One region of the Bradyrhizobium sp. CCBAU 25360 genome, then DNA from elsewhere that is predicted to be linked to it. Evidence: predicted binding sites of a transcription regulator. Region 1 holds the regulator's gene; each other region holds the start of a gene.
The links. Region 1 encodes PhoB, which activates phosphate uptake and scavenging genes when phosphate is short. Its sites were predicted from a motif close to TGTCATNNANCTGTCAT; they were not measured.
Positions count from the first base shown of each region.

Region 2: XH81_RS00440 (UDP-2,3-diacylglucosamine diphosphatase) is a predicted target of PhoB. The motif match lies at 1,865-1,881, and genes of this name have one in related genera.
Region 3: ugpB (sn-glycerol-3-phosphate ABC transporter substrate-binding protein UgpB) is a predicted target of PhoB. The motif match lies at 4,807-4,823, and genes of this name have one in related genera.
Region 4: XH81_RS36285 (RNA degradosome polyphosphate kinase) is a predicted target of PhoB. The motif match lies at 2,447-2,463, and genes of this name have one in related genera.

Region 1 is NZ_LBJA01000032.1:13,408-21,397, reverse strand. Features, by position in the region: gene pstS (phosphate ABC transporter substrate-binding protein PstS) at 1-534, shown strand, start outside; gene pstC (phosphate ABC transporter permease subunit PstC) at 727-1,716, shown strand; gene pstA (phosphate ABC transporter permease PstA) at 1,721-2,572, shown strand; gene pstB (phosphate ABC transporter ATP-binding protein PstB) at 2,569-3,387, shown strand; gene phoU (phosphate signaling complex protein PhoU) at 3,399-4,115, shown strand; gene phoB (phosphate regulon transcriptional regulator PhoB) at 4,138-4,845, shown strand; gene XH81_RS09080 (GcrA family cell cycle regulator) at 5,075-5,587, opposite strand; gene XH81_RS09075 (aspartate aminotransferase family protein) at 6,043-7,251, shown strand; gene argF (ornithine carbamoyltransferase) at 7,251-7,990, shown strand, end outside.
Region 2 is NZ_LBJA01000001.1:107,380-115,369, forward strand. Features, by position in the region: gene XH81_RS00435 (glycosyltransferase family 4 protein) at 1-1,015, opposite strand, end outside; gene XH81_RS00440 (UDP-2,3-diacylglucosamine diphosphatase) at 1,029-1,841, opposite strand; gene thiD (bifunctional hydroxymethylpyrimidine kinase/phosphomethylpyrimidine kinase) at 2,248-3,048, opposite strand; gene XH81_RS00450 (PAS domain S-box protein) at 3,360-5,342, shown strand; gene XH81_RS00455 (Lrp/AsnC ligand binding domain-containing protein) at 5,438-5,683, shown strand; gene XH81_RS00460 (c-type cytochrome) at 5,685-6,611, opposite strand; gene XH81_RS00465 (CHRD domain-containing protein) at 6,767-7,183, shown strand; gene XH81_RS00470 (cystathionine gamma-synthase family protein) at 7,357-7,990, opposite strand, start outside.
Region 3 is NZ_LBJA01000040.1:227,033-235,022, reverse strand. Features, by position in the region: gene XH81_RS20560 (Hsp20 family protein) at 1-293, opposite strand, end outside; gene XH81_RS20555 (sn-glycerol-3-phosphate import ATP-binding protein UgpC) at 556-1,644, opposite strand; gene ugpE (sn-glycerol-3-phosphate ABC transporter permease UgpE) at 1,658-2,506, opposite strand; gene ugpA (sn-glycerol-3-phosphate ABC transporter permease UgpA) at 2,506-3,387, opposite strand; gene ugpB (sn-glycerol-3-phosphate ABC transporter substrate-binding protein UgpB) at 3,438-4,754, opposite strand; gene XH81_RS20535 (CaiB/BaiF CoA transferase family protein) at 4,973-6,193, opposite strand; gene XH81_RS20530 (organic hydroperoxide resistance protein) at 6,382-6,807, opposite strand; gene XH81_RS20525 (MarR family winged helix-turn-helix transcriptional regulator) at 6,963-7,421, shown strand; gene XH81_RS20520 (GIY-YIG nuclease family protein) at 7,440-7,676, opposite strand; tRNA gene XH81_RS20515 (tRNA-Ala) at 7,884-7,959, opposite strand.
Region 4 is NZ_LBJA01000045.1:451,158-459,147, reverse strand. Features, by position in the region: gene purM (phosphoribosylformylglycinamidine cyclo-ligase) at 1-870, opposite strand, end outside; gene XH81_RS36295 (CDP-alcohol phosphatidyltransferase family protein) at 1,028-1,570, shown strand; gene XH81_RS36290 (DnaA ATPase domain-containing protein) at 1,701-2,378, shown strand; gene XH81_RS36285 (RNA degradosome polyphosphate kinase) at 2,537-4,729, shown strand; gene ppx (exopolyphosphatase) at 4,745-6,247, shown strand; gene XH81_RS36275 (sensor histidine kinase) at 6,354-7,733, opposite strand; gene XH81_RS36270 (response regulator transcription factor) at 7,730-7,990, opposite strand, start outside.

The DNA of each region.
Region 1 (7,990 bases):
GGCACCACCTTCAACTTCACCAACTATCTCGCCAAGGCCAGCGCGGACTGGAAGAGCAAGGTCGGTGAGGGCACCGCGGTCGAGTGGCCGGTCGGCGTCGGCGCCAAGGGCAACGAAGGCGTGTCGGGCAACATCAGCCAGACCAAGAACTCGATCGGCTACGTCGAGTACGCCTATGCCAAGCAGAACAAGCTGACCTACACCGGTCTCGTCAACAAGGCCGGCAAGCCGGTGCAGCCGACCGTCGAAGCCTTCCAGGCGGCCGCTTCCAACGCCGACTGGGCCAAGGCGCCCGGCTACTACGTCATCCTGACCGACCAGCCCGGCGAGAAGTCCTGGCCGATCACGGCGGCGACCTTCATCCTCATGCACAAGGATGCCACCGACAAGGCGGCCTCGCAGGAAGCCATCAAGTTCTTCCGCTGGGCCTTCAAGAGCGGCGGCAAGGCGGCTGAAGAGCTCGACTACATCCCGATGCCCGAAGGCGTCGTGACCCTGATCGAGAAGACCTGGGCTGCCGAGATCAAGAGCTAAGTAAGGCTCTCGCGTCCCGGACGCGGTGCGGCCCTGGCGATGCGAAGCATCGTCCAGCGTGCCGCTCCGCGAGGGCCGGAACCCGCAAGACTTCCGCTCCGGACCGGCGCGCGCCGCGTCCGGAGCGCGACACCGACAAAAAGACTGACAACAAGCGTATATTATCGGGCACAGGGGATCGGCGTGGCAGAAATGGCCGTTCAGAGCGATGTAATCGACGACGCCGGACCGTACGACCGCGCCAAGGCCTTGAGCGCGTTCAAGCTCGGCGACGTCACCTTCTACTGGATCACGCGGCTGTCCGCGATCTCGGTGCTCCTCATTCTCGGTGGCATCATCGTCTCGCTGATCGTCGGCGCGTTCCCGGCGATGAAGGAATACGGCTTCTCCTTCCTGTGGACGCAGCGCTGGGCGCCGTCGGCCGATCCGCCCGTGCTCGGCGCGCTCGGGCCGATGTACGGCACGCTCGTCACCTCCTTCATCGCAATGCTGATCGCCATTCCCGTCGGTCTGGGCATTGCGATCTTCCTCACCGAGCTCTGCCCGCAATGGCTGCGCCGCCCGATCGGCATGGCGATCGAGCTGCTCGCCGGCATTCCCTCGATCATCTACGGCATGTGGGGCTTCTTCGTGCTGGGCCCGTTCCTGGCCAACACCTTCCAGCCCTTCATGATCAGGATATTCGACGGCGTGCCCGTGCTGGGCGCGATCTTCGCCGGTCCGCCGTCCTATCTCAGCACGTTCAACGCCGCGCTGATCCTCGCCATCATGGTGCTGCCCTTCATCACCTCGATCTCGGTCGACGTGTTCAAGACGGTGCCGCCGGTGCTGAAGGAGGCCGCCTACGGCGTCGGCTGCACCACCTGGGAAGTCGTCCGCAGCGTGGTGATCCCCTACACCCGCGTCGGCATCATCGGCGGCGTCATGCTGGCGCTGGGCCGCGCCCTCGGCGAGACCATGGCGGTGACCTTCATCATCGGCAATTCGTTCCGCATCTCCTCATCGATCTTCGCGCCGGGCACCACGATCTCGGCGGCGATCGCATCCGAATTCGCCGAGAGCGACGGCCTGCACCAGTCCGGCCTGATCCTGCTCGGCCTCTTGCTGTTCGTGCTGACGTTCTTCGTGCTGGCCGCAGCGCGGCTGATGCTGATGCGGCTGGACAAGAAGGCGGGGAAGTAACGTCATGGCGCTCAATCCGATCTATTCGCGTCGTCGCCGCAAGGACATCGTCATCCGCGGGCTCTGCTTCGCCGCGGCCGCCTTCGGCGTCACCTGGCTCGCGCTGATCCTGATCACGCTGCTCTTCAACGGCCTGGCCGGCCTCGATCTTGAGATCTTCGTCGCGGATACGCCGCCGCCGGGTTCGACCGAAGGCGGCCTGCGCAACGCGATCGTCGGTTCGATCATCATGACGTTGATCGGCGTCGGCATCGGCGCGCCGCTCGGCCTGTTCGCCGGCACCTACCTTGCCGAATACGGCCGCAACGACCGGCTGACCTCGGTGATCCGCTTCATCAACGACATCCTGCTCTCGGCGCCCTCGATCATCATCGGCCTGTTCATCTATGGCGCGGTGGTGGTGCCGATGCGTGGCTTCTCCGCGATCGCGGGCGCGCTCGCGCTCGCCGTCATCGTGATCCCGGTCGTGCTGCGCACCACCGAGGACATGCTGCTGCTGGTGCCGAATCCCCTGCGCGAGGCGGCCTCGGCGCTCGGCCTGCCGCGCTCGCTGGTGATCAAGCGTATCGCCTATCGTGCGGCCCGGTCGGGCCTCATCACCGGCGTGCTGCTCGCCACCGCCCGCGTCGCCGGCGAGACCGCGCCGCTGCTCTTCACCGCGCTGTCGAACCAGTTCTTCAGCCTCGGCCTGAACAAGACGATGGCCAATTTGCCGGTCACCATCAACAACTTCGTCCAGAGCCCCTACGCCTATTGGAAGCAGCTCGCCTGGAGCGGCGCGCTGCTGATCACGCTCACCGTGCTTGCCCTGAACATTGGCGCGCGCATCCTCGGCGCCGAGAGGACTGCAAAATGACCGACCTGTCCGTTTCCATGAGTTCCAACGCTCATCTGGCCTCGCAGCCGCTGCCGGAAGCCCCGGCCAAGGTGACGGTGCGCAATCTCAACTTCTATTACGGCGAGCACCACGCGCTGAAGAACATCAACCTGACGCTGGGTGCCAACCGCGTCACAGCGTTCATCGGCCCGTCGGGCTGCGGCAAGTCGACCCTGCTGCGCATCTTCAACCGGATGTACGACCTCTATCCGGGCCAGCGCGCCACCGGCCAGCTCATGCTGGACCAGACCAACATCCTCGACCCCAGGCTCGACCTCAATCTGCTGCGCGCCCGGGTCGGCATGGTGTTCCAGAAGCCGACGCCGTTCCCGATGACGATCTACGAGAACATCGCCTTCGGCATCCGCCTCTACGAGAAGATCTCGAAGTCCGAGATGGACGACCGCGTCGAGAAGGCGCTGCGCGGCGGCGCGCTGTGGAACGAGGTCAAGGACAAGCTCAACGCCTCCGGCCTGTCGCTCTCCGGCGGCCAGCAGCAGCGCCTGTGCATCGCCCGCACCGTCGCGGTGCGGCCCGAGGTGATTCTGTTCGACGAGCCCTGCTCGGCGCTCGATCCGATCTCGACCGCCAAGGTCGAGGAGCTGATCCAGGAGCTGTCCGAGAACTACACGATCGCGATCGTCACGCACAACATGCAGCAGGCGGCGCGCGTCTCCGACAAGACCGCCTTCATGTATCTCGGCGAGCTGATCGAGTTCGACGACACCAGCAAGATCTTCACGTCGCCGAGCGACCGGCGCACGCAGGATTACATTACCGGCCGGTTCGGCTGAGGAGACGCGACATGGGTACTGAACATACCGCAAAAGCTTTCGACACCGACCTCCAGGAGCTCACCCGCCTGGTCGCCGAGATGGGCGGCATCGCCGAGCGCATGATCGTCGATTCCGTCGGCGCGCTGATCCGCCGCGACGTCGCGCTCGGCCAGCGCGTCGTCGCCATCGACGCCGAGCTCGACGCGCTGCAGAAGCGCATCGAGGAACGCGCCGTGCTCACCATCGCCCGCCGCCAGCCGATGGCGGTGGATTTGCGCGAGATCGTCGGCGCCATGCGCGTTGCGACCGACCTCGAGCGCATCGGCGACCTCGCCAAGAACATGGGCAAGCGCGTCGCCGCGCTGGAGACCGACTTCCATCCGCTGAAACTGTTCCGCGGCCTGGAGCACATGACCGACCTCGTGCAGCAGCAGGTCAAGTCGGTGCTGGACGCCTATGCCGCACATGATCTGCCGGCGGCGATGGCGGTGTGGAAGGGCGACGAGGAAGTCGACGCGATCTGCACCTCGCTGTTCCGCGAGCTCCTCACCTACATGATGGAGGATCCGCGCAACATCTCGTTCTGCATCCATCTGATGTTCTGCGCCAAGAACATCGAGCGGATCGGCGACCACGCCACCAACATCGCCGAGACCGTGTTCTACATGATCGAAGGCCAGGCGATCACCGACAAGCGGCCGAAGGGCGACATGACCACCTTCGCCACGACGGTCCCGAATACCTGAAGACTCAAGGAGCGACGACCCGATGGGCGCACGCATTATGGTGGTTGAGGACGAGGAAGCTCTCACCGAGCTGCTTCGCTACAACCTCGAAGGCGACGGCTATGACGTCGAGACGGTCATGCGCGGCGACGACGCCGACACCCGCCTCAAGGAGCACATCCCGGACCTGATCGTGCTCGACTGGATGCTGCCGGGCCTGTCGGGCATCGAGCTGTGCCGGCGCCTGCGGACCCGGCCCGACACCAAGCAGCTGCCGATCATCATGCTCACCGCGCGCGGCGAGGAGAGCGAGCGGGTGCGGGGACTTGCGACCGGCGCCGACGACTACATCGTCAAGCCGTTCTCGGTGCCGGAGCTCTTGGCGCGCGTGAAGGGCCTGCTTCGCCGCGCCAGTCCTGAGCGACTCGCGACAGTGCTGGCCTATGGCGACATCGAGCTCGACCGCGACAAGCGTCGCGTGGCGCGCTCGGGCCGGCCGATCGATCTCGGTCCGACCGAATATCGCCTGCTGGAGTTCTTCCTGGAGCATCCGGGCCGCGTGTTCTCGCGCGAGCAGCTGCTCGACAGCGTCTGGGGCCGCGACATCTACATCGACGAGCGCACCGTCGACGTCCATATCGGCCGCCTGCGCAAGCTGCTCAATCTCGGCCGCGAGCAGGACCCGATCCGCACCGTCCGCGGCGCCGGCTACGCGCTCGACGATCGCTTCGCGAAGGCGGAGCAGACGTAAGGTTTGCAGGCGTTGGGGTTTGGTGGGCTGCCGCCACATTCTCCGGTGTCGTCCCTGCGAAAGCATGGACCCATAACCACAGGCAGTGGTTTGGCGAAGACTCGGAGTGACCATCTCGCGCAACAACAGCGCCCTATGGTTATGGATCCCCGCGTTCGCGGGGATGACACCGAGTTGGTTGAGGCGCCGTCGTGTGACGGCTGCCGTCTTTGCGATCAGCTAAATCCACTCACCGCGGACCCGGCTTTGCCGGGGCACGCCGGCGATCCGCCGCCGGCTGATACGCGACGCGCGAGTGCTGGGCGCAGTAGGGCAGGCCGGACAGCGCCCTGCCGCCGCAGAAGAAGAAATCGGGGCTGGAGGGATCGCCGACCGGCCAATGGCAGGTGGCCTCGTTCAGCTCGAGCAGCGACAGCCGCTGGCTCATCGGCACCACGTTGTCGTAGGTGACCGGTTCGGCCTCCACCTCGACCTCGAAGGCCTGCGCCAGCGCGGTGTTGCCGCGCGCAATGGGGCGGGTCACCCGCATCATGTGCTGCGCGGGACGCGCCTTGCGCGGCCGGGGCGCTGCCGATGAAGGGCTCTTGGCACGGCCGGACAGACCGAGCCTGTGCACTTTGCCGATCACGGCATTGCGGGTCACATTGCCGAGTTCAGCTGCGATCTGGCTGGCCGAAAGTCCGGCCTCCCAGAGCTTTTTCAGCTGCTCGACGCGATCGTCGGACCAGGTCAAAACCGTCATTGCACCCTTTCCCTCGCTACGCGCCGCCATCCTGGGGCCTCGCAGCGATTGCCTAAGCCTTCAAAAACCCGTGCCGTCAGAATCCCTTAAGGCTCGCCGGGCGCGTGACTGACGCCCGAACGTTTACGCCGGTACAAGAGGACTCTTGGGATCAGAACCGCTGCACGAGATGTCGTATCTGACAATCCAAACGCTACAATATGGCGTGACTCCCGCGCAAGAGTCCGCCGACTCGCTTCCACATGTTCCGTGGTGAAAACCCGCAAAATCGGCACCGCAAGACTACGGATTCAGCGTTTCCCGAGGCTTTCCGGGCGGCATTGACACCCGTCTTGCCAGGCATAAGATAGTCGCGCGTGCCGCCCTTAAAAGGCGGCACGTTTCGTTTTCCGGGCCGGTCGATGGTGCGTTGCGCAATGCACGCGTCACACCGTCCGCAACATTCAAGTGACATCATGACTAACAGCGCAGCGCCGCATTTGCTCCCCGTTTTCGCCAGAGCCGACCTCGGCTTCGAGCGCGGCGAAGGCTGCTGGCTGATCGCGACCAATGGCGATCGCTATCTCGATTTCACCTCGGGCGTGGCTGTGAATGCGCTCGGCCATTGCCACCCGCATCTGATCAAGGCGCTGCAGGAGCAGGCGACGAAGCTCTGGCACATGTCGAACCTGTTCCAGAGCCCGGATGGCGAGAAGCTCGCCAACCGGCTCTGCAACGAGAGCTTTGCCGACTTCGTGTTCTTCTGCAATTCGGGCGCCGAAGCGCTGGAGGGTGTGATCAAGCTGGTCCGCCATCATCACTTCTCCAAGGGACATCCGGAACGTTATCGCATCATCACCTTCGAAGGCGCCTTTCACGGCCGTACGCTGGCGACGCTCGCCGCGACCGGATCTGCAAAATATCTCGAAGGCTTTGGCCCGCCCATGGATGGCTTCGACCAGGTGCCGCATGGCGATATCGAGGCCGTCAAGAAGGCGATCGGCCCGCACACCGCGGGCATCCTGATCGAGCCGATCCAGGGCGAGGGCGGCGTGCGTTCGGCAACGCCGACCTTCCTCAAGGCGTTGCGCCAGCTCTGCGACGAGAAGGGCCTGCTGCTCGCCTTCGACGAGGTGCAGACCGGCATGGGCCGCAGTGGTGATCTGTTCGCGTATCGGCGCACCGGCGTCACGCCGGACGTGATGTCGCTGGCGAAGGCGCTTGGCGGCGGCTTCCCGATCGGCGCGGTGCTGGCGACCGCGGATGCGGCCGCCGGCATGGGGCCCGGCTCGCACGGCTCGACCTTCGGCGGCAATCCGCTGGCGATCTCCGCGGCCAACGCGGTGCTCGACGTCATGCTCAAGCCCGGCTTCTTCGACCACGTGCAGAGAATGTCGCTGCTGCTGAAGCAGAAGCTTGCCTCCGTGATCGACCGTCATCCCGATGTCGTCAGCGAAGTGCGCGGCGAAGGCCTCCTGATCGGCATCAAGGCCGTGGTGCCCTCCGGCGATCTGGTCGCGGCCCTGCGTCACGAAAAGCTGCTCACTGTCGGGGCCGGCGACAATGTCGTGCGTTTCCTGCCGCCGCTGATCGTGACCGAAGCCGAGATCGAGGACAGCGTCGGGCGGCTCGAGCGCGCCTGCGCCGCAATCTCGTCCAGCCAGACCAAGCGGGCGGCAAGCTGATGAGCAAGTCCCCCAATAAAACTCCAAAGCACTTCCTCGATATCAACGAGCTGCCGCTGTCGGAGCTCAAGCGCATGCTTGCAGCTTCGTCCGCGATGAAGGCGAAGCAGAAGGCGCAGCAGCCGGTCAGGCCGCTCGAAGGCAAGACGCTGGCGATGATCTTCGAGCGCCCGTCGACCCGGACACGCGTGTCGTTCGACGTCGCGATGCGTCAGCTCGGCGGCGAGCCCATCATGCTCACCGGTGCCGAGATGCAGCTCGGCCGCGGCGAGACCATCGCCGACACCGCGCGCGTGCTGTCGCGCTATGTCGACGCCATCATGATCCGCATCCTCAACCACGATGCGCTGCTGGAGCTCGCGGCCAACGCCACCGTGCCGGTCATCAACGGCCTGACGCGGCGCTCGCATCCCTGCCAGGTGATGGCCGACCTCATGACCTATGAGGAGCATCGCGGCCCGATCGAGGGCAAGACGGTGGCCTGGACCGGCGACGACAACAACGTGCTGGCGTCCTGGGCTCACGCCGCCGAGCGCTTCAAGTTCCAGCTCAATGTCGCAACGCCGCCGGAGCTCGCGCCGAAAAAGGCGATGCGCGACTTCATCAAGGCGACCGGCGCGCCGATCATGCTCGGCACCGATCCGGAAGCCGCCGTGCGCGGCGCCGACTGCGTCGTCACCGACACCTGGGTGTCGATGGGCGACAAGGAAGGCGAGCACCGCCACAACGTGCTCAAGCC
Region 2 (7,990 bases), on a different contig from region 1:
CGTTCCGGCCAGGCAGCACCGCGCCGACCGCCTCAATGCTGGCCACAAAGGCCCTCGCCGAGGCTTCCCAGGTGTAATTGGCGGCGAACGCGACGCAGTCCTGCCGGGAGATGTCCAGCGCCGCGAAGCAGGCGCTGCGCAGGTCGTGATCGAGTGCGCCGACCGGGGCATCGCCGATGACGTCGCGAGGACCCTTCACCGGGAAAGCGGCCACCGGCAGGCCGCTCGCGAGCGCTTCCAGCAGCACCAGGCCGAACGTGTCGGTCTTGCTCGGAAACACGAAGACGTCGGCGGCCGCATAGATATCCGCCAGTTCCTCGCCGTGCTTCTCGCCGAGGAAGATCGCGTCGGGATAGGCCTCTTCGAGCGAGGCGCGCGCGGGGCCGTCACCAACGATGACCTTGGTCCCGGGCAGCTCGAGATCGAGGAAGGCCTCGAGATTTTTCTCCACCGCGACGCGGCCGACCGATAGGAACACCGGTCCCGGCAGGCAAAGGTCGATGGCGCGGGGGTGGAACAGATGGGTGTCGACGCCGCGCGGCCACAGCACGACATTGTCGAAACCACGCTCGGTCAGCTCGCGGGCGAGCGCAGGCGTTGCCGCCATCACGGCGCGGCTGGGCGCGTGGAAGCGGCGCAGTGCCCGCCAGATCAGCGAGCCCGGCACCGGCACGCGGGCGCGGACATATTCGGGAAAGCGGGTGTGGAAGCTGGTCGTGAACGGCAGCTTGCGCTGGCGGCAATAGCGGCGGACCATCAGGCCGATCGGCCCTTCGGTCGCGATGTGGATGCTTTCGGGCCGCGCCCCCTCGATCAGCTTCGCAATCCGTGCGGGGCGGGGCATCGCCAGCCGCACGTCGCGATAGCTCGGCATTGCAAAGGTGCGGAAGGATTGCGGCGTCAGGAACGTGAATTCGACGCCGAGGCTTTTGCCGGCGTCGGCGAGCTTGGTCAGCGTCCGAACCACACCGTTGACTTGCGGGTGCCAGGCGTCGGTCGCGACCAGGATGCGCATCACGCGGCCTCTCCTACGCAGCTCTGGCTGCAACCTGCGGGACGGCTGCCGGCTTCTGCAAATGATCCGCCCAGGTGATGATCTCGAAATGACCGTCGTCGTGCTCGACCAGCGCCGTGCAGCTCTCGACCCAGTCGCCGCAATTCATGTAGCGAATGCCGCCCTCGTCGCGGATCACGGCGTAATGGATGTGGCCGCAGATCACGCCGTCGGCGTCGTGGCGCCGCGCCTCGGCGGCGAGCGCCTGCTCGAACGCGCCTATGTAATTGACGGCGTTCTTAACCTTCTGCTTGGCCCATTGCGACAGCGACCAATAGGGCACCTTGAACAAGCGGCGGAAGAAGTTGACGAAGCGATTCATCTGGATCGCGAAGTCGTAGGCCTTGTCGCCGAGATGGGCGAGCCAGCGCGCGTTTTGCACCACGAGGTCGAAGATGTCGCCATGGATGACGAGATAACGCTTGCCGTCCACGCCGGTGTGGACCGTGTTCTCGACGACGTCGATGCCGCCGAAATGCGTGCCGTAATAGTTGCGCAGGAACTCGTCGTGATTGCCGGGGATGTAGACGACCTTGGCGCCCTTGCGCGCCTTGCGCAGCAGCTTCTGCACGAGGTCGTTGTGGGATTGCGGCCAGTTCCAGCTCGATTTCAGCGCCCAGCCGTCGACGATGTCGCCGACGAGATAGATCGTGTCGGCATCATGGTAGCGTAGGAAGTCGAGCAGAAGATCGGCTTGAGAACCGCGGGCTCCGAGATGAACGTCGGAGATGAACAACGTGCGAAAGCGCCGCTCCGGGCTCTCGTCACTCACATCGTAACTTCCCATGCGCCAGCCTGTAACAATGTCCCGTGACAGGGGGATGACCAATTGAACTTTTGAGGCACCCTCAGATACGAATCACGCCATTGCCTCGCCTGCCTGCGAATATCAGCCGCATGCGACAATCAGGCGACATGGCGCCGCAGGAGGCGCCGGGACCCTACTCTTCCCTGAGGCCATCTCCCCCGCGGCACATCCTTCGAGACGCCCGCCGTTGGCGGGCCTTCAGGATGAGGGCGGAGTGCGCGGCTACAAATTCAAAGCGGACCGACGCAGTTCAGCCTCATCCTGACGAGACCGCGAAGCGGTCGTCTCGAAGGAGAGCCGCTTGCTCGATGTAGCCACAAGGCATTGGGGACGATGAAGCCAGCGCTCAACGGATCGATGGCCGCGCTCGCGCGGACGGCCCGCCTCAGTAGAACCTGTGGAAATGATGGACCGGGCCGTGGCCGTGCCCGACGCTGAAGCGGTCGGCGGCTGCGATGGCCGCGCTGATCCAGGACTTGGCGTTGCGCACGGCAAGCTCCAGATCTTCGCCCTTGGCCAGTCCAGCCGCGACCGCCGAGGACAGCGAGCAGCCGGTGCCATGGGTGTTGCGGGTCGCAACGCGCGGCGCGGCGAGCGCGATCGTGTTTTGGGCATCGACGAGATAATCGATGCTCTCGGCGCCCTCGCCGTGTCCGCCCTTGATCAGGACCGCACGGCAGCCGAGCGCCAGCAGGCGACGCCCCTGGCTTTCGATCTCGGCCTCGCTTGCCGCGACCGGCTCGTCGAGCAGAGCCGCGGCTTCCGGCAGATTGGGCGTGATCACCGACGCCAGCGATATCAGTTTTGTGCGGAGCGCGTCGACGGCCTCGGATGCCAGCAGGCGGTCGCCGGAGGTTGCCACCATCACGGGATCGAGCACGACATGCCGCGGCGACCAGCGCGACAGCGCGGCCGCGACCGCATCGATGCCGGCGACCTCAGCCACCATGCCGATCTTCACCGCGCCAATGTCGAGATCGGAGAACACCGCATCGATCTGCGCGGTGACGAATTCGGCCGGGACCGGATGAATGCCGGTAACGCCACGCGTGTTCTGCGCCGTCAGCGCCGTGATGGCGGAGGCACCATAGACGCCGAGCGCGGCAAAGGTCTTCAGGTCGGCCTGGATGCCGGCACCGCCGCTCGAATCGGAGCCGGCGATGGTGAGTGCGACCGGGGTCGTCATCGCCGGGCACCTTTGCTGGATAAGGACACCGCCATGGCCTGTCCTAGCGCGGCCGTGGAACACCGGCAAGCGCGCCGAGCCGTGTTCGACAGTGATTCGCGACGCCGTGTATTCCCTGCGAATCAGGCAAGCAGCGGGCCGGCACGCCCCGCAATCGTGCGGACTTGAAAATGCAACCGCGCCGGACCCTTGGTATAGTCTCGAACCTTACCTGCTTCGCCGGAGCGCGAGGTGAGAGTGGAACTGTCCAGCGACACCCATGTTGCGGGCTCCCGGCCCGCAAGCCGCCTGGAACGGAATCTTGGGGTGGAATGATGTGGGCCTTTTTTGAACGTCTCCTCGACTCGTCCATGCTGTCGCCGCACGGCATCTGCCTGTTGTGGGAGCCTGAGCTGATCTGGCTTCACGTCGTTTCCGACGCCTGCATCGCCGCCGCCTATTTTTCGATTCCGTTTGCCCTTGCGATTCTGGTCACCAAGCGGCGCGACCTCAAGTTCGGCTGGGTCTATTGGGCCTTCGCGATCTTCATCATGGCGTGCGGCCTGACCCACGTATTGTCGATCTACACGCTCTGGGTCCCGGTCTATGGCATCGAGGGCATGGTCAAGGCGGCGACCGCGGTGGCATCCGTGGTCACGGCGGGCGCGCTCTGGCCGCTGCTGCCGAAGATCCTGACGATCCCCTCGCCGTTCGAGCTGCGGCAGGTCCAGGCCGCGCTCGAGGAGGAGGAAATCAAGAGCCGGGACGCGACGCTCCTGCTCCAGCAGGTCAGCGACGCCCAGCGCGCGATGCGCGAGAGCGTGGCGCGCCTCACCGCGATCGTCGAGACCGCGGTCGACGGAGTCATCCTGCTCGACGCGCAGGACCATATTCTGCTGTTCAATCCGGCCTGCGAGCGCTTGTTCGGCTACTCTGCCGACGAGGTCATGGGCCGGAACGTCAGGATGCTGATGCCCGAGGCGGGCACCGCGCCCGACAGCCACGCAAGGCATTTCGCGACCGCCGGCGAGGCCATCGGCCTGCGCAAGGACGGATCGACCTTTTCGATGGACGTGTCGGTCGGCCGGACCCGGCAGGACGGCGAATTGATCTTCGTCGGCATCGTCCACGACCTGACCGCGCGCAAGCTGACTGAGCAGCAGCTCCAGCAGGCGCAGAAGATGGAGACGGTCGGTCAGCTCTCCGGCGGCATCGCCCACGACTTCAACAACCTGCTCACCGTCATCATCGGCAACGCCGAGCACCTGAGCGAGCAGCTCAAGGCGAGGCCCGATCTGCGCCGCTTTTCCGAGGACATCTGCCAGTCGGGCGAACGGGGTGCCGAGCTGACGCAGCGCCTGCTCGCATTCAGTCGCCGCCAGTTGCTGCAGCCCCAGACGATCGATTGCCGCGGCCTGCTCGAGTCCATGTTCAAGCTGCTCAAGCGCACCTTGCGCGAGGACATCGAGATCAGGACGGCCTCCAGGCCCGGCACGATCGTGGCCTTCGCGGATCGGGCCCAGCTCGAATCCGCCGTGCTCAACCTTGCGCTCAATGCGCAGGATGCCATGCCGGCCGGTGGCCACCTGAGCCTGAGCACGGAGTTGACGACACTCGACGACGACTATCGCGCCCTTCACCCCGAAGTCGCATCCGGCAGCTACGTGTTGATCTCGATCACCGACGACGGCGAAGGCATGATGCCCGAGGTCACCCGGCGCGCCTTCGAGCCGTTCTTCACCACCAAGGAGGTCGGCAAGGGCTCGGGCCTTGGGCTCAGCATGGTCTATGGCTTCGCCAAGCAATCCAATGGCCACGTCTCGATCTACAGCGAGCCGGGCCTTGGGACGACGGTCCGGATCTATTTGCCGCGCGCGGACATCGGATCATCGCACGCCGAGCTTTCCGATGGCGAGGACGCGGCGCCCCGAGGATACGAGACGATCCTGATCGCCGAGGACGATCCGTTCGTTCGCTCCTCCGCCATTCGCAGGGTGGAAGCTCTCGGATATCGCGTCGTTGCCGCGGTCAACGGCAAGGAGGCCTTGCAGCAGCTGCGCACCGAGCCCGGTATCGACATGCTGTTCACCGACATCGTGATGCCCGGCGGCATGAGCGGCTGGGAGCTCGCCGACCAGGCGCGGCGGATTCGCCCCGGTCTGCCGGTCCTGTTCACCTCGGGCTACGCGCTGGAGACCCTGGTCGAGCAGGGCCACGCGCATGCGCAGGCGATCGTGCTGACCAAGCCCTATCGCAAGGTCGAGCTTGCCCAGCGGCTCAGAGACGCATTCGCCGCGGCCGTGGTGACCTCCTAGGCGCCGGACCGACATCTGGTGGCCGGCAAGTCCGCTTGCTAAATGGTGCCGGGTTTGGCCTATTAGCCGCCAGATACGCTTTCGGAGTGCCCGCGATGGTTCCTTTTTTCGTCCAGATCAAATGCAAGCTCGGCCAGTCCTATACGGTCGCCAATGCGCTTGCCGAAGCCGAGATCGCTTCCGAGATCTACTCCACGGCCGGCCAATACGACCTCCTGGTGAAGTTCTACGTCGACAAGGACACCGACATCGGCCATTTCGTCAACGAGAAGGTGCAGGTGCTGCCGGGCATCCAGGACACCCTCACCATCATCACCTTCAAGGCGTTCGGCGCCAGCTGAGCTAACCCGCTTCCTTGCGCTTGGGCCGCGGCGGACCGTCGACCGGCGGCAGCGATTTGAGATAGTCCGCCATCGCCGCAATATCCGCGTCGGACAATTGCGAGGTGTTCTTGATCACTCGCTTCATCGCGCCGCCGACGCTGTCGCCGTCGGGCAAGTCGCCGGTCTTGAGGAAGTAGGCAAGATCCTTCGCGCTCCACTCGCCGAGGCGCTTCTGCGTGATATTCGGCACCCAGCCCTCGCCTTCCGGATTGGGCCCGCCGGCAAAGCGCTGGCCCTGGATGATGCCGCCAAGCGCGTTGCGCGGGCTGTGGCATTCGGCGCAATGGCCAAAACTATTGACGAGATAGGCGCCGCGATTGAATTGCGGCGACTTGGTGCCGTCGGCAACGAGCGGTTTGTCGTGCAGAAACAGGAATTTCCAGACGCCGATGTTGCGGCGGATGTTGAAGGGAAAGCCGACGTCGTGGTCGCGCACCTTGCCTGCAACGGGCGGCAGCGTCTTCAGATAGGCGAAGAGATCGAGCACGTCCTCGCGCCTTGCGTGCTGATAGGACGTATAGGGGAAGGCGGGAAAATAATGCTGCCCGCCTGGCGAAACCCCGTGCATCACCGCGGCGACGAAGTCGGCGTCGGTCCATTTGCCGATGCCGTCGTTCGGATCGGGGGAGATGTTCGGCGCGTAGAACGTTCCGAACGGCGACTTGATCGCGAGGCCGCCACCGAGCCTGACACGGTCGGGCTGGTTGGGCGTGGCATGGCACGAGGCGCAGCCCCCGGCGTTGAACATGGCCTCGCCGTTGGCGAGGTTTGCCACATGCGCCGGCGCGTTGCCCACAGCCGCCACCACCGGCGCGCTGAGCCACCAATAGACGACGCCGGCGGCGACGGCGGCGAGCAGCCCCCCGAGAATTGTTCGTTGCAACATGGGTATCCATTCACTCGACACGGCGAACCTAAGACCAATGTCGCCGCGGCTCCAGCCACGAAGAATTTAGCCCGCCTTGGCCGGAAACGGGAATAAACTGAAATGCCGGCTGTTGAAAGTTTGGCAGCCCGAACGGGTTCAGCAGGGAGAATGTCATGAACAAGACCGTCATTGCCGCCTTAGCACTCGGTGCCGTTGCTTTTGCAGGTCCGGCCAGCGCCGAAAAGCTGAAAGCAACGCTCGACGGCAAGTCCGAAGTGCCGGCAACGACCAGCAGCGGCACCGGAACCGCCGATCTGGACTATGATGCCGCCAGCAAGAAGCTGTCCTGGACCGTCACCTACTCCGGGCTCTCCGGTCCCGCCACCGCCGCCCATTTTCACGGCCCCGCGGAGGCCGGCAAGAACGCCGGCGTCGCGCTCGCAATCCCGAATGCGACCGCCAGCCCCGTGAAGGGCGAAGCGACGCTGACCGACGCGCAGGCCGCCGATCTGCTCGGCGGCAAGCTCTACGTCAACATCCACACCGCGGCCAACCCGGGCGGCGAGATCCGCGGTCAGGTGACGAAGTAAGCCGCGACGCTGCTTCGTTGCGTGAAGGCCGGGCGCAGGAGGGGCGTCCGGCCTTTTCGATTCCGGCCGCGCTTAAAGCGCGATGCGATCAGGATGAATCGTCATCGCGCTCTAGGTTGTTGTTCAAGCATGATCTTTTCGGAAAACCGCTGCGCACTTTTCCGGATCATGCTTTAAGCCGCGTTCAGCGCCTGCGTGAGGTCGGCAATCAGGTCGGAGGGATTCTCGATGCCGATGGACAGCCGGATCGTGGAATCGAGCACCCCGATTTTCCGGCGGATGTCGGCGGGAACGCCGGAATGGGTCATGGTCGCGGGCAGGCTCGCGAGCGACTCCGTGCCGCCGAGACTCACCGCCAGCTTGAGGATCTGCAGCGCGTTGAGGAATTTGACCGCAGCATCCTTGCCGCCGACGATGTCGAACGAGAAGGTGGATCCCGCCCCCAGGCATTGCCGCGCGAACACACGCCCGGCCGGCGAGTCCTCCTCGTGATGACCGAGGTAGTGGACCTTGGCGACCTTGGGGTGGTCGCGCAAATAATCCGCCACGAGGCGCGCATTGGCATCGGCTTTTTCCATGCGCAGGCTCAGCGTCTCGAGCGAGCGATTGATCATCCAGCAGGAATGCGGATCGAGCTGGGTCCCGATGGCGCCCCGGAGCGCCTTGATGCCTTTCATCAGCGCCTTCGAGCCGAGCGCGGCGCCCGCGATCAGGTCCGAATGACCGCCGACATATTTCGTGAGCGAGTATAGGGAAATGTCGGCGCCGTGCTCGATCGGCCGCTGAAACACCGGGCCGAGCAGCGTG
Region 3 (7,990 bases), on a different contig from region 1:
TGGAAGTGGCGCGCGGCGATGCCGCGATGGATGTATTGCCGGGTCTTGTCGTCCTGCTGCCGCCCGCGGATCACGAGCTGGTTTTCCTCAATGGTTACATCGAGTTGGTCGCGCGTAAATCCGGCGACCGCCAGCGTGATACGTAAGCGCTCGGGCTGGCCGTCCGCGCCGCCACACCTCTCGATATTGTAGGGAGGATAGCCGTCGGCGCCTTTGACGACGCGATCGAGCACGCGCTCAATCTCGTCGAAGCCCAGCAGGAACGGACTGGATAACGTGGGAACACGAGACATAGTTTACAAAGTCCTCGCAGAAGCGACTTTGGTGCATCAGGGCCCTGAGAGGCGCCCCTTGATCAGCAATATGGGCATGTTCCCGTGTTGGTTCAAGCAGGTAGCCGGGAAGCTGTGGATTGGCCATTTCCTGTCGTCATGCCCGGGACAGGCCCGCGCATGACGACATCAGGCGGGCCATTTATCTCAACAAAAACAGACCCCCTTGTACTGTGCATGGGGTTGTTTTCGCGTTTTGTGTTGTCCGGCCTTTCGGAACCGATCAGGCCTCCAGCCGCGTCCGCCCGTCGCCGCTGAACAAATGCAGCTTCGCCCGCAGCGCCGCGACGCGGATTTTCGCGCCGATGGCGGGAGCCTCGGTTCCGGGAATGCGGACGATGATCTCGCCGGGCGGCAACTCGCCCGGCGTGGCGGCGACACGCTGCTCTTCCTGCTCGCGCGAGCCGTAGACGAAGGTTTCGGCGCCGACGCGCTCGATCGCCTCCACCGTCAGCGGCAAAGCGACACCGCCGCCCGGGGTCTGGTCGGTGATGACGAAGTCTTCCGGGCGGATGCCGAGAATGCCGGCGTCGGCCGCCGCGCTGCCCGCAAGCTGCGACCTGATCTCCTCCGGGCGCGTCGACATCAAATTCATCGGCGGCGCGCCGATGAAGGAGGCGACGAAGGTGGTTGCCGGCTTCTCGTAGATCGCAAGCGGATTTCCGACCTGCTCGACCTGGCCGCCGTTCATCACCACAAGGACGTCGGCGAGCGTCATGGCTTCGAGCTGGTCGTGGGTGACGTAGATCGACGTCGTGTTGAGCCGGCGCTGCAATTTGCGGATCTCGACGCGCATCGCGATGCGGAGTTTCGCATCGAGGTTCGACAGCGGCTCGTCGAACAGAAACACCTTCGGCTGGCGCACGATGGCGCGGCCCATGGCGACGCGCTGACGCTGGCCGCCGGAGAGCTGACGCGGCTTGCGCTCCAGCATCGGCGTGAGCTCGAGCACGCGTGCGGCTTCGTCGACGCGGGACTTGATCTCGGCTTCCTTCATGCCACGGTTGCGCAGGCCGTAGGCCATGTTGTTGTAGACGCTCATATGCGGATAGAGCGCGTAGTTCTGGAACACCATCGCGATGTCGCGATCGGCGGGCTCGACCTGGTTGACCACACGTCCGCCGATATCGATCTCGCCGCCGGTGACGGTCTCGAGGCCCGCGACCATGCGCAGCAATGTCGACTTGCCGCAGCCGGAGGGGCCGACCAGCACGCAGAACTGTCCGTCGCCGACATCGACGTTGACGCCCTTGATGGCCTCGAAGCCGCCGAGATAGGTCTTGCGGACGTTGCGCAGGGTGACGTTAGCCATGAAAACTCACTTCTTACTTTTCCGTCTCGACGAGGCCGCGCACGAACAGTTTCTGCATGACGACGACGACGAACACCGGCGGCAGCATGGCCAGCATGGCGGTCGCCATCACGATCGGCCATTCGGTCAGCGCGTCGGTGGTGGTGATCATCTTGCGGATGCCGACCTGGATGGTCTGCATGTCGTCGCGGGTGGTGATGAGCAGCGGCCAGAGATATTGATTCCAGCCGAGGATGAACAGGATCACGAACAGCGCCGCCATGTTGGTGCGCGACAGCGGCAGCAGCGTGTCCCAGAAGAAGCGCAAGGGGCCCGCGCCGTCGATGCGCGAGGCCTCGAGCAATTCGTCCGGCACCGTCATGAAGAACTGTCGGAACAGCAGCGTTGCGGTGGCCGAGGCGATCAGCGGCAGCGCGAGGCCCGCATAGCTGTCGAGCATGTGCAGATCGGCGACGATCTTGTAGGTCGGATAGATGCGGACCTCGACCGGCAGCATCAGGGTGATGAAGATGATCCAGAAGATCGGCATCCGGAACGGAAAGCGGAAATACACGATCGCATAGGCCGAGATGATCGAGATCGCAATCTTGCCGACCGCGATCAGCAGCGCCATCACCAGCGAGTTCAGCATCATGTTGCCGACAGGCTCGCGGGTCGAGCCGCTCGTGCCGACGAAGATGGTTTGATAATAGGTCTCGAAGAAATGACCGCCCGGCAGCAGCGACATCTGCCCGTTCGCGATCAGCGCATTGTCCTGGGTCGAGGCGACGAACGCGATGTAGACCGGGAAGGCGACGATCGCGATTCCGATCCAGAGAATGATGTGCGCGACGTAGCGCCGAAAGCCCTCTTCCTCGACCATCAGTAGGTCACCTTGCGTTCGACGAAGCGGAACTGGATTCCCGTCAGCACGATGACCATCACCATCAGGATCACCGATTGCGCGGCGGAGCTGCCGAGATTGCCGCCGAGCAGGCCGTCGGAATAGACCTTGTAGACCAGCGTCTCGGTCGACTTGCCGGGACCGCCGCGGGTCATGGTGTCGATGATGCCGAACGTGTCGAAGAAGGCGTAGACGATGTTGACGACCAGCAGGAAGAAGATGGTCGGCGACAGCAGCGGGAAGGTCACGGTCCAGAACCGGCGCATCGGACGGGCACCGTCGATCGCGGCGGCTTCGAGCACGCTTCGCGGGATGCTCTGCAGACCGGCGAGGAAGAACAGGAAATTATAGGAGATCTGCTTCCAGGCGGCGGCGAGGATGATCAGGGTTGCCGCCTGGTCACCGTCGAGCAGCGGATTCCAGTCGACCCCGATCGCGCGCAAATAGCGCGCGATGATGCCCAGCGAGGGATGCAGCATGAAGATCCAGAGCACGCCGACGACCGGCGGCGCCACCGCATAGGGCCAGATCAAGAGGGTGCGGTAGAGCATCGAGCCGCGCAGTGGCTTGTCCGCCATGACGGCGAGCAGCAGCGCAAAGGACAACGACGAGACCGCGATGGCGAAAGAGAAGAAGAAGGTGCGGAGGATCGCCTCGAAATAGGCGGGCTCCCTGAACAGGTCGAGATAGTTCTCGAACCAGACGAAGCTCGTCGACAGACCGAAGGCGTCCTGGAGCAGGAAGGACTGGATCACCGCCTGCAGGGCCGGCCAGTAGAAGAATAGCAGGACGATCGCGAGCTGCGGGGCAACCAGCGCGTAAGGCAATAGCCTGGATTGGAAAATGGCTTGCTTCTGCATGGTGTCCGCCGAAAGCGGCAGGCCGGGGGACCAGCCTGCCGCTCATCGCCTCACTTGACGGCGGTCTTTTCGAACTGCCGCAGCATCGTGTTGCCGCGCTCGACGGCGGCATCCAGCGCCTGCTTGGCGGTCTTCTTGCCGGCCAGCGCCTGCTCGATCTCTTCCGACCAGACGTCACGCAGCTGAACCATGTTGCCGAGGCGCAGACCGCGCGAGTTCTCGGTCGGCTCCTTGTTGGTCAGCTCCAGCAGCGGGGTCTCGAGATAGGGCTGGTCCTTGTAGAAGCCCTCGGCCTTGGCTTTCTCATAGGCCGCCTTGGTGATCGGCAGATAGCCCGAGGCCTTGTGGATGTAGACTTGGCGATCGGTGTCGGAGAGGAAGGTCAGGAACTTTGCGACGCCCTTGTATTCGTCGGCCGGCTTGCCGCCCATGACCCAGAGCGAAGCCCCGCCGATGATCGAGTTCTGCGGCGCGCCCTTTGCCTCCGGATAATACGGCATCGGCACCGCGGTGAAGTTGAACTTGGCCTGGGCCTTGACGTTGCCGAAGAAGGCCGACGAGGTCAGGTAGATCGGGCATTCGCCCGAGGTGAAGCGGCCTTCGCCGGTGTTGGTACGGCCGGCATAGTCGTAGACCTTGGTCTTCTGGAGCTCGACCAGGTTTTCGAGATGCTTGACCTGGAGCGGCCCGTTGAACTCGAGCTTGGTGTCGAAGCCGTCGAGGCCGTTGGCCTTGCTGGCGAGCGGGACGTTGTGCCAGGCGGAGAGCTGCTCGAGATTGACCCAGGTGACCCAGGAGCCGGAGAAGCCGCAGGTGTCATGACCGGCAGCCTTCAGCTTCTTGGCGGCCTCGAACGTCTCGGGCCAGGTCTTCGGGATCGCGACATTGGCCTTCTTCAGCTCGTCGAGATTGACCCACATCACGGTGGACGACGAGTTGAAGGGGAACGACAGCATCTCGCCCTTCGAGGTCGAGTAGTAGCCGGTGATGGCGGGCAGGTAGATCTTGGGATCGAACTTCTCGCCGGCCTCGGCCATCAGCTTGTAGACGGGCTTCACGGCGCCAGTCGCAGCCATCATGGTGGCGGTGCCGACCTCGAACACCTGCATGATGTGCGGCGCGTTGCCGGCACGAAACGCCGCGATGCCCGCGTTCATGGTGTCGGCGTAATTGCCCTTGTAGGTCGGAACGACCTTGAAGTCGCTCTGCGACGCGTTGAAGTCGTTGGCGAGCTTGACGATGACGTCGTTGTTGGCGCCGGTCATCGCGTGCCACCACTGGATTTCCGTCACGGCCAGCGCCGGCGACGCCGTCATGCCAACCGTGAGTGCAAATGCGGCAGCCACCCCAAAGTGTCGAAGAGCCATCAAGTAAACCTCCCTTGTCCGTCAAAAGAAGCGCTTGCGCTAGCAGCGCCATATGACGTTCACATGACTGTGTAAGCGGCCGAAACGAAAGCGGCAAGCGCTGGAAAAGGGAAGACGGCAAATAGGCGAAGACGGAGCGGGCAGCCGCATTGGTTCGCGGTGCACTATCGTGCCCGCGCCGCACTGCGGCATCATTCGTCGGACGGAGGTGGTGGCCTCTACCGCTTGCGCTCGGGGCCGCAGACGGTGCCCTTCTCGACCATCGCGTCGATCTCGGCCTTGGAGTAGCCAAACTCGCCCAGCACCTCCTGGGAGTGCTGGCTGAATTTCGGCGGCAGCCGGCGCAGGCTCGGCTTGCTGCGGTCGAGCCGGATCGGCGAGGCGACGCCCTTGTACCAGTCCTTCTCGATAATATCGCCGCGCGCGATCGTGTGCGGGTTGGTCAACGCCTGGTCGATCTTCTGCACGGGCCCGGCGGGCAGGCCCGCGGCGAGCAGGCGATTGCACAGCGGCTCGGCCTCGTGCTGGCTGAACACGGCAGCAAGCTCGGCGCGCAGCGCCTCGCGATTGGCGATGCGGTCCTTGTTGCGGGCAAAGCGCGGATCGGTGCCGAGCTCGGGCTTGCCGATCTCCTTGGCGAGCTTGCGGAAGGTGCCGTCATTGCCGACACCGATGAAGATGTCGTCGGTCTTGGTCGGGAAGATCGCGTAAGGCACAAGGTTGGGATGCTCGTTGCCGGTGAGGCTCGGCGGCTTGCCATGCATGAAATAATTCGCGGTGTGCGGATGCATGATGGCAAGGCCGGTCTCGTACAGCGTCGTCTCCAGGAATTGGCCCTTGCCGGAACGCTGCCGCTCCGACAGCGCCATCAGGATGCCGATCGCCGCATAAAGTCCGGTGGTGATGTCGACCAAGGGCACGCCGATCCGCATCGGTCCGCTCTCGGGCGAGCCGGTCGCGGCGATCATGCCGGTCATGGCCTGGATGATGGCGTCATAGCCGGGATTGCCGCCGCGCGGGCCGTCGGCGCCGAAGCCGCAGATCCGGCAATGCACGAGGCGCGGGAATTTCTTGCTGAGCACGTCGTTGCCGATGCCCCATTTCTCCAGCGTGCCCGGCTTGAAATTCTCGATCAGGACGTCGGCGGTCTCCAGCATCTTGAGCAGCACGATGCGGCCGCCCTCGGAGGCGAGGTCGAGGCCGATCGAGCGCTTGTTGCGGTTGATTCCGACGAAATAGGCCGCGTCCTCCTCGTGGAAGGGAGGGCCCCATTCGCGCACCTCGTCGCCCGCGGGCGGCTCGACCTTGATCACGTCGGCGCCGTGGTCGGCGAGGATCTGGGTGCAGTAGGGACCGCCGAGCACGCGCGTGAGATCGATGACGCGCAATCCGCTCATTGCGCCCAATGCGGCTTCAGAACTGGCGGCTTCAGAACTCATGCCTTCGCTTCCCCTGTGTCGATATTTGGCCACAGGCCTAGCGAGGTTCGCACAAGCCAGCAATGGCCTGTTGCGTAGGGGCGTATGCACTGCCGGCTGCATGCCGCGGCATGGCAAATCAGGATTGGCAGATCAGCGGAAGCGGCCGGCCCGAGGGGGATCCCGGGCCAGCCAATCCGCACTTTCGATCAGACGACCGTCAGGCGAACGTCGACATTGCCGCGTGTGGCATTGGAGTACGGGCACACCTGGTGCGCCTTCTCGACCAGCGCCTCGGCTTCCGCGCGGGCGAGGCCCGGCAGCGAGACGGCGAGATCGATGTCGAGACCGAAGCCGCCCTCGGAGCGCGGGCCGATGCCGACGGTCGAGGTCACGGAGGCATCGGCCGGAACCTTCGGCCCACCCTGCGACGAGACGAACTTCATCGCGCCGATGAAGCAGGCCGCATAGCCGGCCGCGAACAGCTGCTCGGGATTGTTGCCGGCGCCGCCGCCGCCCCCGAGCTCCTTCGGCGTGGTGAGCTTGACGTCGAGCGCGCCGTCGAGGGTTGCAGCATGGCCATCACGGCCGCCGGTGGCCTTGGCGCTGGTCTTGTAGAGGACGTTCACGGACATTGTCGTCTCCTCGGGTCTTCCGGTTGGGGTGTGCTCTGTATCGCAAACAATTAGATTGTGCGCAATTGAAATTAGCGCGGCTCACATTTAATTGTTCGCAATTGAATGTGCCGCCCGCCGGCCCCAGAATGGGAGGAAATCCCGTGAGATTCTCCATGCCCCGGAAGCTATCGACCCTCGATCCGCAACGCCTCGACAATCAGATCTGCTTCGCGGTCTACTCGGCCGCGCATGCCTTCAACCGCGTCTACAAGCCGCTGCTGGACCGGCTCGGCCTGACCTATCCGCAATATCTGGTGATGCTGGTGCTGTGGGAGCGCGACGACGTGCCGGTCAAGGACATCGGCGAGCGGCTGTTCCTGGATTCGGGCACGCTGACGCCGCTGCTCAAGCGGCTCGAGGCCGCCCATCTCGTGCGGCGCACCCGCTCGAGCGAGGACGAGCGTCAGGTCCTGATCGCGTTGACGGCGCAGGGGCATGCACTGAAGGAAAAGGCCCGCAGCGTGCCGCAGTCGATCCTGGCGGCCTCGGACTGCTCAGTGTCGGAACTGGTGTCGATGAAGGACGAGATCGTCGCGCTGCGGGATCGGCTGAACGCGGTGATCGGGGAGTAGGGGGTGTAGCGCGCGCGATCAGAAATGCTTCTTGGCAAAAGCGCGTCCCGATCCCGATTTCAGGTAACGCTCGAACGCGACAGCGCGAGCGGCATCGTCAAACGCGAAATAGGTCCGTATCCGCCATGGCCCATATTTCGAAGTGTGCGGTACCTCGCCGGCGTTGTGCTTTGCCAAACGAGCCCTCAGGTCGTCGGTAATTCCAACGTAGAAATGCTCGGAATCGAGACTCTCGAGGATATAGACGTATTTCATCGCGCTCCCTCCCCGGAGGGTAGGATAGCAGCTTCGAGACACGTTTAGGGTGTTACCTCGGCCTGCAGTCGCAAGGGAGCAAACAGAGTGATTGCCGGCCCAAGTCCGCCGTCGCCCTTCGGGCTATGGCGGGACAGCCTTCGCTCACTTCGCTACGAGGGACTTCCGTAGGCTTGCCCAGCCGAAGCTCGCGAAGCGAGCGAAGGCTGGTGGAGCCAGGCGGGATCGAACCGCCGACCTCTTGCATGCCATGCAAGCGCTCTCCCAGCTGAGCTATGGCCCCTTAGTCCTTGTGGGGATCCTAGTGGATCACC
Region 4 (7,990 bases), on a different contig from region 1:
CGCGGCCAGCCATTTGAACACCGGCAGCACCGGCAGGCGGGCCAGATCGATGCCGACACCGAGGTTGTTCGGCAGCACGCGCGGAATGTTGTCGGTGAAGCCGCCGCCGGTGATGTGGGCGAGCCCCTTCACCGCGCCGGTCTCGCGGATCGCGCGCAGGCAGGATTTGACGTAAAGTTTCGTCGGCGTCAGCAGCGCGCCGCCAAGGGTCATGACCGGGGCGAACGGCGCCGGCGCCTCGAAGCCGAGGCCCGATTGTTCCACGATCTTGCGCACCAGCGAGAAGCCGTTGGAATGCACCCCCGACGAGGCGAGGCCAATCACGGCGTCGCCGGCCGCGATGTCCTTGCGCGGCAGCAGCGTGCCCCGCTCCGCAGCACCGACGGCAAAGCCGCCGAGGTCGTAGTCGCCGTCCTTGTACAGGCCGGGCATCTCGGCGGTCTCGCCGCCGATCAGGGCGCAGCCGGATTCGCGGCAGCCCTCCGCGACGCCTGCGACGATCGAGGCCGTCGCCTCCGGATCGAGCTTGCCGCACGCGAAATAGTCCAGGAAGAACAGCGGCTCGGCGCCCTGCACCACGAGGTCGTTGACGCTCATGGCGACGAGATCGATGCCGATCCCGCCATGCAGCCCGGTCTCGATCGCGATCTTGACCTTGGTGCCGACGCCGTCGGTCGCGGCCACGAGGACCGGATCCTTGAAACCGGCCGCCTTGAGGTCGAACAGGCCGCCGAAACCGCCGATCTCGGCGTCGGCGCCCGGCCGTGCGGTGGCGCGCACCATCGGCTTGATCAGGTCGACCAGGCGGTTGCCCGCATCGATATCGACGCCTGAATCGGCGTAAGTGAGGCCGTTTTTGCGGTCGGTCATGCCCGATTTCCAGTGGGTTCGCGGCTGGTTACGTCGAATTCCGGGGACGCGCAATGGCTCGCATGGCGCACCGCCGTATACTATGTAGAGATATCAACCGGTTCAGCCTCCCGAGAGGCCGGATTCGAGGTCAGACCGGGTGCCGGGAAGCGCTTTCGTGAGTATTCCGAATATCATTACCCTGGGCCGCATCATGCTGGTCCCGATCATCGTCTGGGCCATCGTGTCGAGCCAAATGGAGGTCGCGTTCGCCGTCTTCCTGATCGCCGGTATCAGCGACGCCGTGGACGGCTTCCTGGCCAAGCGCTTCAACATGACGAGCGAACTCGGCGCCCTGCTCGACCCGCTCGCGGACAAAGCGCTGCTGGTCTCGATCTACATGGCGCTGGGCATCTGGGGCGCAATTCCGCGCTGGATCGTGATCCTGGTGGTCTCGCGCGACATCATGATCGTCGCCGCCGTGATCGTGTCCTGGCTGTTCGACCGGCCCGTTGAGATGAAGCCGTCGAAAGTGTCCAAGCTCAACACCGTGGCACAGGTGGCGTTCGCGGCGCTCGTGCTGGCAGCGCTTGCCTTCGGCTTCAAGCCGGCCCCTTATGATATCATCCTGATGGGCCTCGTCACGGTCTTCACACTCTCCTCCGTGTCGCTCTATCTGGTCGAGTGGCTGCGGCACATGAGCACGATCGAGGCCAAGTAGCACGATCGAGGCCAAGTAGCACGATCGAGGCCAAATGAGAGGCGATGCGGCCCCGTAAAAGGCCAACTCCCGCTCGATACGTCCGACCTCTTCGAATGACGCCGGCGCGCCGGCATGGAGCAAAGCAAGCGTGCCAGGCCGCGTTCACCCCCGACAATTGGCGTTTTCGCTTCCGCATGCGGAGAGCCTCAGCCGGGACAATTTCCTCGAAGGCCCCGCCAATGCGGCCGGTCTCGGCCTGATCGACAGCTGGCCGGAATGGCCGAACCGGATCATGTGGCTGGCCGGTCCCGAAGGAAGCGGCAAGAGCCATCTCGCCGCGATCTGGGCCGAGGCATCAGGGGCCCGCTCCACCACGGCCAATGCGCTGAGCGCCGCGGGGGTCCCGGGCGCGCTCGCCACCGGCGCGCTGGTGGTCGAGGATCTCAAGGCCAGGGAACTTGACGAACGCGCCCTCTTCCACCTGATGAACCTCGCCCGCGAGGATAGCGCCTACGTCCTGTTCACCGGACGCGAGGTGCCGGCCTCGCTGGAGATCGAGCTTCGCGACCTGCGCTCGCGTCTGCGCGCCGTTCCAGTGGTCGCGTTGCTACCGCCCGACGACCAGCTGTTCCGCGGCCTGATCGTCAAATTCTGCGCCGACCGCCAGCTCACCGTGGACGAGAGCGTGGTCGGCTACCTCGCCACCCGCCTGGAGCGGTCCTCGGCCGCCGCCCGCCAGGCCGTGGAACTGCTCGACAGCGAAGCCCTCAGGCTCGGCCGCCCGGTCACCCGGGCGCTGGCCGCCGAGCTGCTCCGCGACGCCTGATCGGCCTCCGCGGCCGCCTCCAGACCCACGCCAAGCCCGCTTGACGCGGCGAACCGGCGGAACATCAATGTCATCGAAACGTCATCGCTCTAACACATGCTCCGGCCGGTTTTGCACATAAGTCGCAAATTGGGGCGAACTGGATGGACCGACTTCTGATGGACTCTGCGCAAGCTGTTGAAACTAAAGAAAAAGCCCCAGAGACCGAGAGCCTGCCGGCGATCGCATCGAGTCCCGAGCGATTCATCAACCGCGAGCTCTCCTGGCTGCATTTCAACCGCCGCGTCCTGGAGGAATCGGTCAATCCCAGCCACCCCATGCTGGAGCGGGTGCGATTCCTGTCGATTTCGGCGAATAACCTCGACGAGTTCTTCATGGTCCGCGTCGCCGGCATCAAGGCCCAGGTGCGTGAGGGCATTGCCGAACGCAGCCCCGACGGCCTGACGCCATCCGAGCAACTCGCGCTGATCAACCGCACCGTCTCCGAGCTCGCCTCCGACCAGCAGGCGATCTGGCGCGACCTGCGCGGCACGCTGGCCGATGTCGGCATCGTGCTCGTCGAGGGCAAGGAGGTCACAAAGGCGGAACGGACCTGGATCGAGGACTACTTCCTCAGCAACGTATTCCCGCTGCTGACCCCGCTGGCGATCGACCCCGCCCACCCCTTCCCGTTCATCCCGAGCCTCGGCTTCACCATCGCGCTCCAGCTCACGCGCGCCGCCGACGGCAAGCAGATGAACGCGCTGATCCGCATGCCCGGCAAGATCGACCGCTTCATCCGCCTGCCGACCGAGGGCAAGGCCGTCCGGCTGATCTCGCTGGAGCAGGCGACCGCCCTGTTCATCAACCGCCTGTTCCCCGGCTACAATCTGCACGGCCAGGGCGCCTTCCGCATCATCCGCGACTCCGAGCTCGAAATCGAGGAAGAGGCGGAAGACCTCGTCCGCCTGTTCGAGACCGCGCTGAAGCGCCGCCGCCGCGGATCGGTGATCCGGCTCGAGATCGACGCCAAGATGCCGGAGGAGCTGCGCAACTTCGTTCAACACGCGCTGTCGGCCGCCGATGACGAGGTGTTCCTGGTCGACGGCGTGCAGGCGATGAACGAGCTCTCGCAGCTCACCCGCCTCGACCGGCCCGATCTCGAATTCACCCCTTACGTGCCGCGCCACCCCGAGCGCGTGCGCGAGCATGGCGGCGACATCTTTGCCGCGATCCGGCAGAAGGACCTCGTGGTCCATCATCCCTACGAATCCTTCGACGTGGTGGTGCAGTTCCTGCAGCAGGCCACGCGCGACCCCGATGTCGTCGCGATCAAGCAGACGCTCTACCGCACCTCCAACAACTCGCCGATCGTCCGCGCGCTGGCGGAAGCCGCCGAGGCCGGCAAATCCGTCACCGCGTTGATCGAGCTGAAGGCGCGCTTCGACGAGGAAGCCAATATCCGCTGGGCACGCGACCTCGAACGCGCCGGCGTGCAGGTCGTCTACGGCTTCCTCGAACTGAAGACGCACGCAAAGCTCTCGATGGTGGTGCGCCGCGAGGGCGGCAGCCTCACGACTTACGTCCATACCGGCACCGGCAATTATCACCCGGTCACCGCGCGCATCTACACCGACCTCTCCTACTTCACCTCGGATCCGACCATCGGCCGCGACGCCGCGCGTGTGTTCAATTTCATCACCGGCTATGCCGCGCCGAGCGATCTGGAGAAGATGGCGGTGTCGCCGCTGACCCTGCGCAAGCGCATCATCGAGCACATCCAGGGCGAGACCGCGCATGCGCGCCACGGCCGCCACGGTGCGGTCTGGATGAAGATGAATGCACTGGTCGACCCCGACATCATCGACGCGCTCTATGAGGCTTCCCAGGCCGGCGTGCAGGTCGAGCTCGTGGTGCGCGGTATCTGCTGCCTGCGCCCCGGCATTCCCGGCCTGTCCGAGAACATCCGCGTCAAGTCGATCATCGGACGCTTCCTGGAACACGGCCGAATCTACTGCTTCGGCATGGGCCAGGGCCTGCCGAGCGCCAAAGCGGCTGTGTATATCTCCTCCGCCGACATGATGCCGCGCAACCTCGACCGCCGCGTCGAGGTGCTGTGTCCGCTGCAAAATCCGACGGTGCATCAGCAGGTTCTCGAACAGATCATGGTCGCGAATCTCAAGGACAATGAGCAGAGCTGGCAATTGTTGCCGGACGGGTCCTCAACGCGTATGAAGACCGCGAAAGGCGAGGAGCCTTTCAACGTCCACAACTACTTCATGACAAATCCGAGTCTGTCTGGCCGTGGAAAGTCGCTCAAGGAATCCTCGCCGCGTCGTCTCACGCGCCGGAACGAACGCCATCAATCCTGATCAGGGATGTTCGACGTGAAGCGGCCGCGCAAGCGCGGCTCGAGCGTCGCGGTCATCGATATCGGTTCCAACTCGGTCCGTCTCGTCGTCTACGAGGGGCTGACGCGGAGCCTCATTCCGATCTTCAACGAGAAGACGCTGTGCGGCCTCGGCCGCGAGGTGCAGAGCACCGGTCTGCTCGCGCCCGACGCCGTCGACAAGGCGCTGACCTCGCTGAGGCGCTTTCGCGCATTGTGCCGTGTGATGCAGGTCGGGCGCGTGTTCGCGATCGCGACCGCGGCCTGCCGCGACGCCTCCAACGGCCCCGACTTCATCGCGAAGGCCGAGCGCATCTGCGCCGTGAAGATCGAGATCCTCTCGGGCCCGCGCGAGGCGCGGCTGTCGGCGCTCGGCGTGATCTCCGGCATCCACCATCCCGACGGCATCGTCGGCGACCTCGGCGGCGGCTCGCTCGAATTGATCGACGTGCGCAGGAACAGCGTGCGCAGCGGCGTGACGCTGCCGCTGGGGGGCCTCGCGCTGCAGGACCTCGCGCATAAATCGCTCAAGCGCGCCGATCGCATCGTGCGCGAGGAGCTCGACGAGGTGCCGCAGCTCACCGCCGGCAGCGGCCGCACCTTCTACGCCGTCGGCGGCACCTGGCGCGCGCTGGCGCGCATTCACATCATCCAGAGCGGCTATCCGCTCCAGGTGATGCACGGTTACTCGCTGTCGGCGGCTGAAGCGCTCGACTTCTCGCGTCGTCTCCGTCGCCTGGCGGCCGCGGACATGCTCGCCGACATCGAGAGCGTCGCCGATGCCCGCCGCCCCCTTCTCACCTATGCGGCGCTGGTGCTCGAGCACATCATCCGGGTGGCGAAGCCGAAGACGATCGTGTTCTCGACCTTCGGCGTGCGCGAGGGCCTGCTGCACGAGAAGCTGTCGGAGCCGGAACGCAACAAGGACGGCCTGATCTGCGCCGCGGAAGAGCTGAACCAGCTGCTGTCGCGCTCGGCCAAGCACGCCCACGAGCTGATCGCCTGGACCGACCGCCTCGCGCGCGTGGTGAAGCTGCGCGAGACCGAGGAGGACCGCCGCTTGCGCCACACCGCGTGCCTGCTGTCCGATATCGGCTGGCGCGTGCATCCCGATCACCGCGGCGAGCAGACGCTGAGCCTGGTCGTCAACGGCAATTTCGGCGCGATCACCCACACCGAGCGTGCCTTCGTCGGCCTGTCGGTGTTCTATCGCTATGCGGGCCTGAGCGAGGAAAACCAGCCGCCGGTCACCATGCAGGAGCTGCTGACGCCGGCGCAGCTCGAACGCGCGCGCCTCTTGGGGGCGGCGTTCCGCGTCGCGCATCTGATCTCGGCGGCGCGCCCGGGCGTGCTGCCGGCCACGCATTTCCGCAGCCAGGGCCGCAAGCTGATGCTGGTGTTCGAGCACCGCCTCGGCGACCTCGTCGCCGACCGCGTCGGCAGCCGCTTCCGCGCACTCGCCCGCCTGGTCAGCCGCGCCGGCTCGATCGTGCGGCGCTAAAGCATGATCCGGAAAAGTGCGCAGCGGTTTTCCGAAAAGATCATGCTCAAACAACAACCTGAAGAGCGATGACGTTTCATCCTAATCGCATCGCGCTTTAGGGTCTTCAACCAGCAGCGGCCGTTCGATCGCGGCTGCCCTCTGGCGCGATGACGGCTTTCAGTCCGCCGAGCTCGGAATCGGTGAGGACAAGCAGCCATCCATAGGCACTGAGCACGTCCTGAACGATTGCTAGGCCGAGGCCGGCGCCCTCGCCGCGCTCATCCAGTCTCGCACCGCGTTCGAGCACGCGCGAACGTTCGGCGGCCGCGATGCCCGGCCCGTCGTCCTCGACCGTGATCGCCGGGCCCGCAATGGCATCCGCGCCAATGCGCACCTGGCTCTTGGCGTGACGGGCGGCATTTTCCAGGAGATTGCCCAGCACTTCGGCCAGATCGGTGCGATCGAGCGGCACGCTCGGTTCGCCCGTTATGCAGGCCTTGAATTCAAGCCTCTGCGCGGCAGGCGTGCGCGCCAGCGTCAGTATCAGGGACTCGACAAGCGGTCTGAGGGGCGTGGAGATACCGCCACGCTGTCGTGCCGTGCCTCGCGCCCGGGCGCGTGCCAGCTCGCGGTCGACATGACGGCTCATCGCGTCGGCGACAGCTTCGATGGCCTTGGCAACGTCCTGCTCACCTCGCTGACGCAAAAGCGCGACGTCGGCCGCGAGCGCGGCGAGCGGCGTCTTCAGCCCATGCGCCAAGTCGGCGGCGCGGCTGCGCGAACGTTCGATCTCGCCTTCCTGGGCGTCGATCAGATTGTTCACCTCTTCCACCAGCGGCTTCACCTCGGCAGGGACGTCGACGGGGAGATGCTTGCGTTGGCCTGAGCGGACGTCGGCGACGCCGCGGCGAAGTGCATCGAGCGGACGTAGGCCCAGTCCGACCTGGATCGAGGTGGCCGCCGCCAGCACCAGCCCCAGCAGGCCGAGCGCCAGTGCCAGATCCCTGGCGAATTGCGAGGCGGCGACCGACACGCGGGCAAGATCGGCCGCCACCGCGACGCGCACCGGGACGCGGCGGTCGCCCACGGTGAGCACCACGCGGCGTTCACTGACCAGGAGCCGCGCGTTCGCCGGCCCGGGGATGACGTGACGGTGCAATTCGCGAGGCGACGGCTCGTCCTGCGGCAGGTCCAACGCCGTGTCCCACAGCGAACGTGAACGCAGCACCTGACCGCCGTCGTCCGATACCTGCCAGTACAGGCCCGAAAGCGGGTCGGCAAAACGCGGATCGGCCGGCGGCCGGCCCACCACCAGCTTGCCCTGGGCATCGACGTCGATACCCGCGACGAGCTGCTTCAAATAGATGTCGAGGTCGCTGCCGATCGTGCGCGTGACGTGGCGTTCGAACAGCAGCGTCAGCCCGGCGCCGGCAATGGTCAGCGCAACCAGGATGGCCACAACGCCGCCGGCCACCAGTCGCAGCCGCAACGAGCCCCAGCTCACGGCGTCGTCTCCGGTATCAGATAGCCGAAGCCGCGCCTGGTCTCGATCAGATCGGCGCCGAGCTTCTTGCGCACCCGGCCGACCAGCACCTCGAGCGCGTTCGACTCGTGGTCCTCGCCGTGGCCATAGACGTTTTCGTCGAGCTCGTGCTGCGACACCACACGGCCGCGGTGGTGCAAGAGAAAGGCGATCAGGCGATATTCCAACGGCGACAACGCGACGGGTACGCCGCGCAGCGTCACCTTCATCTGACGCTC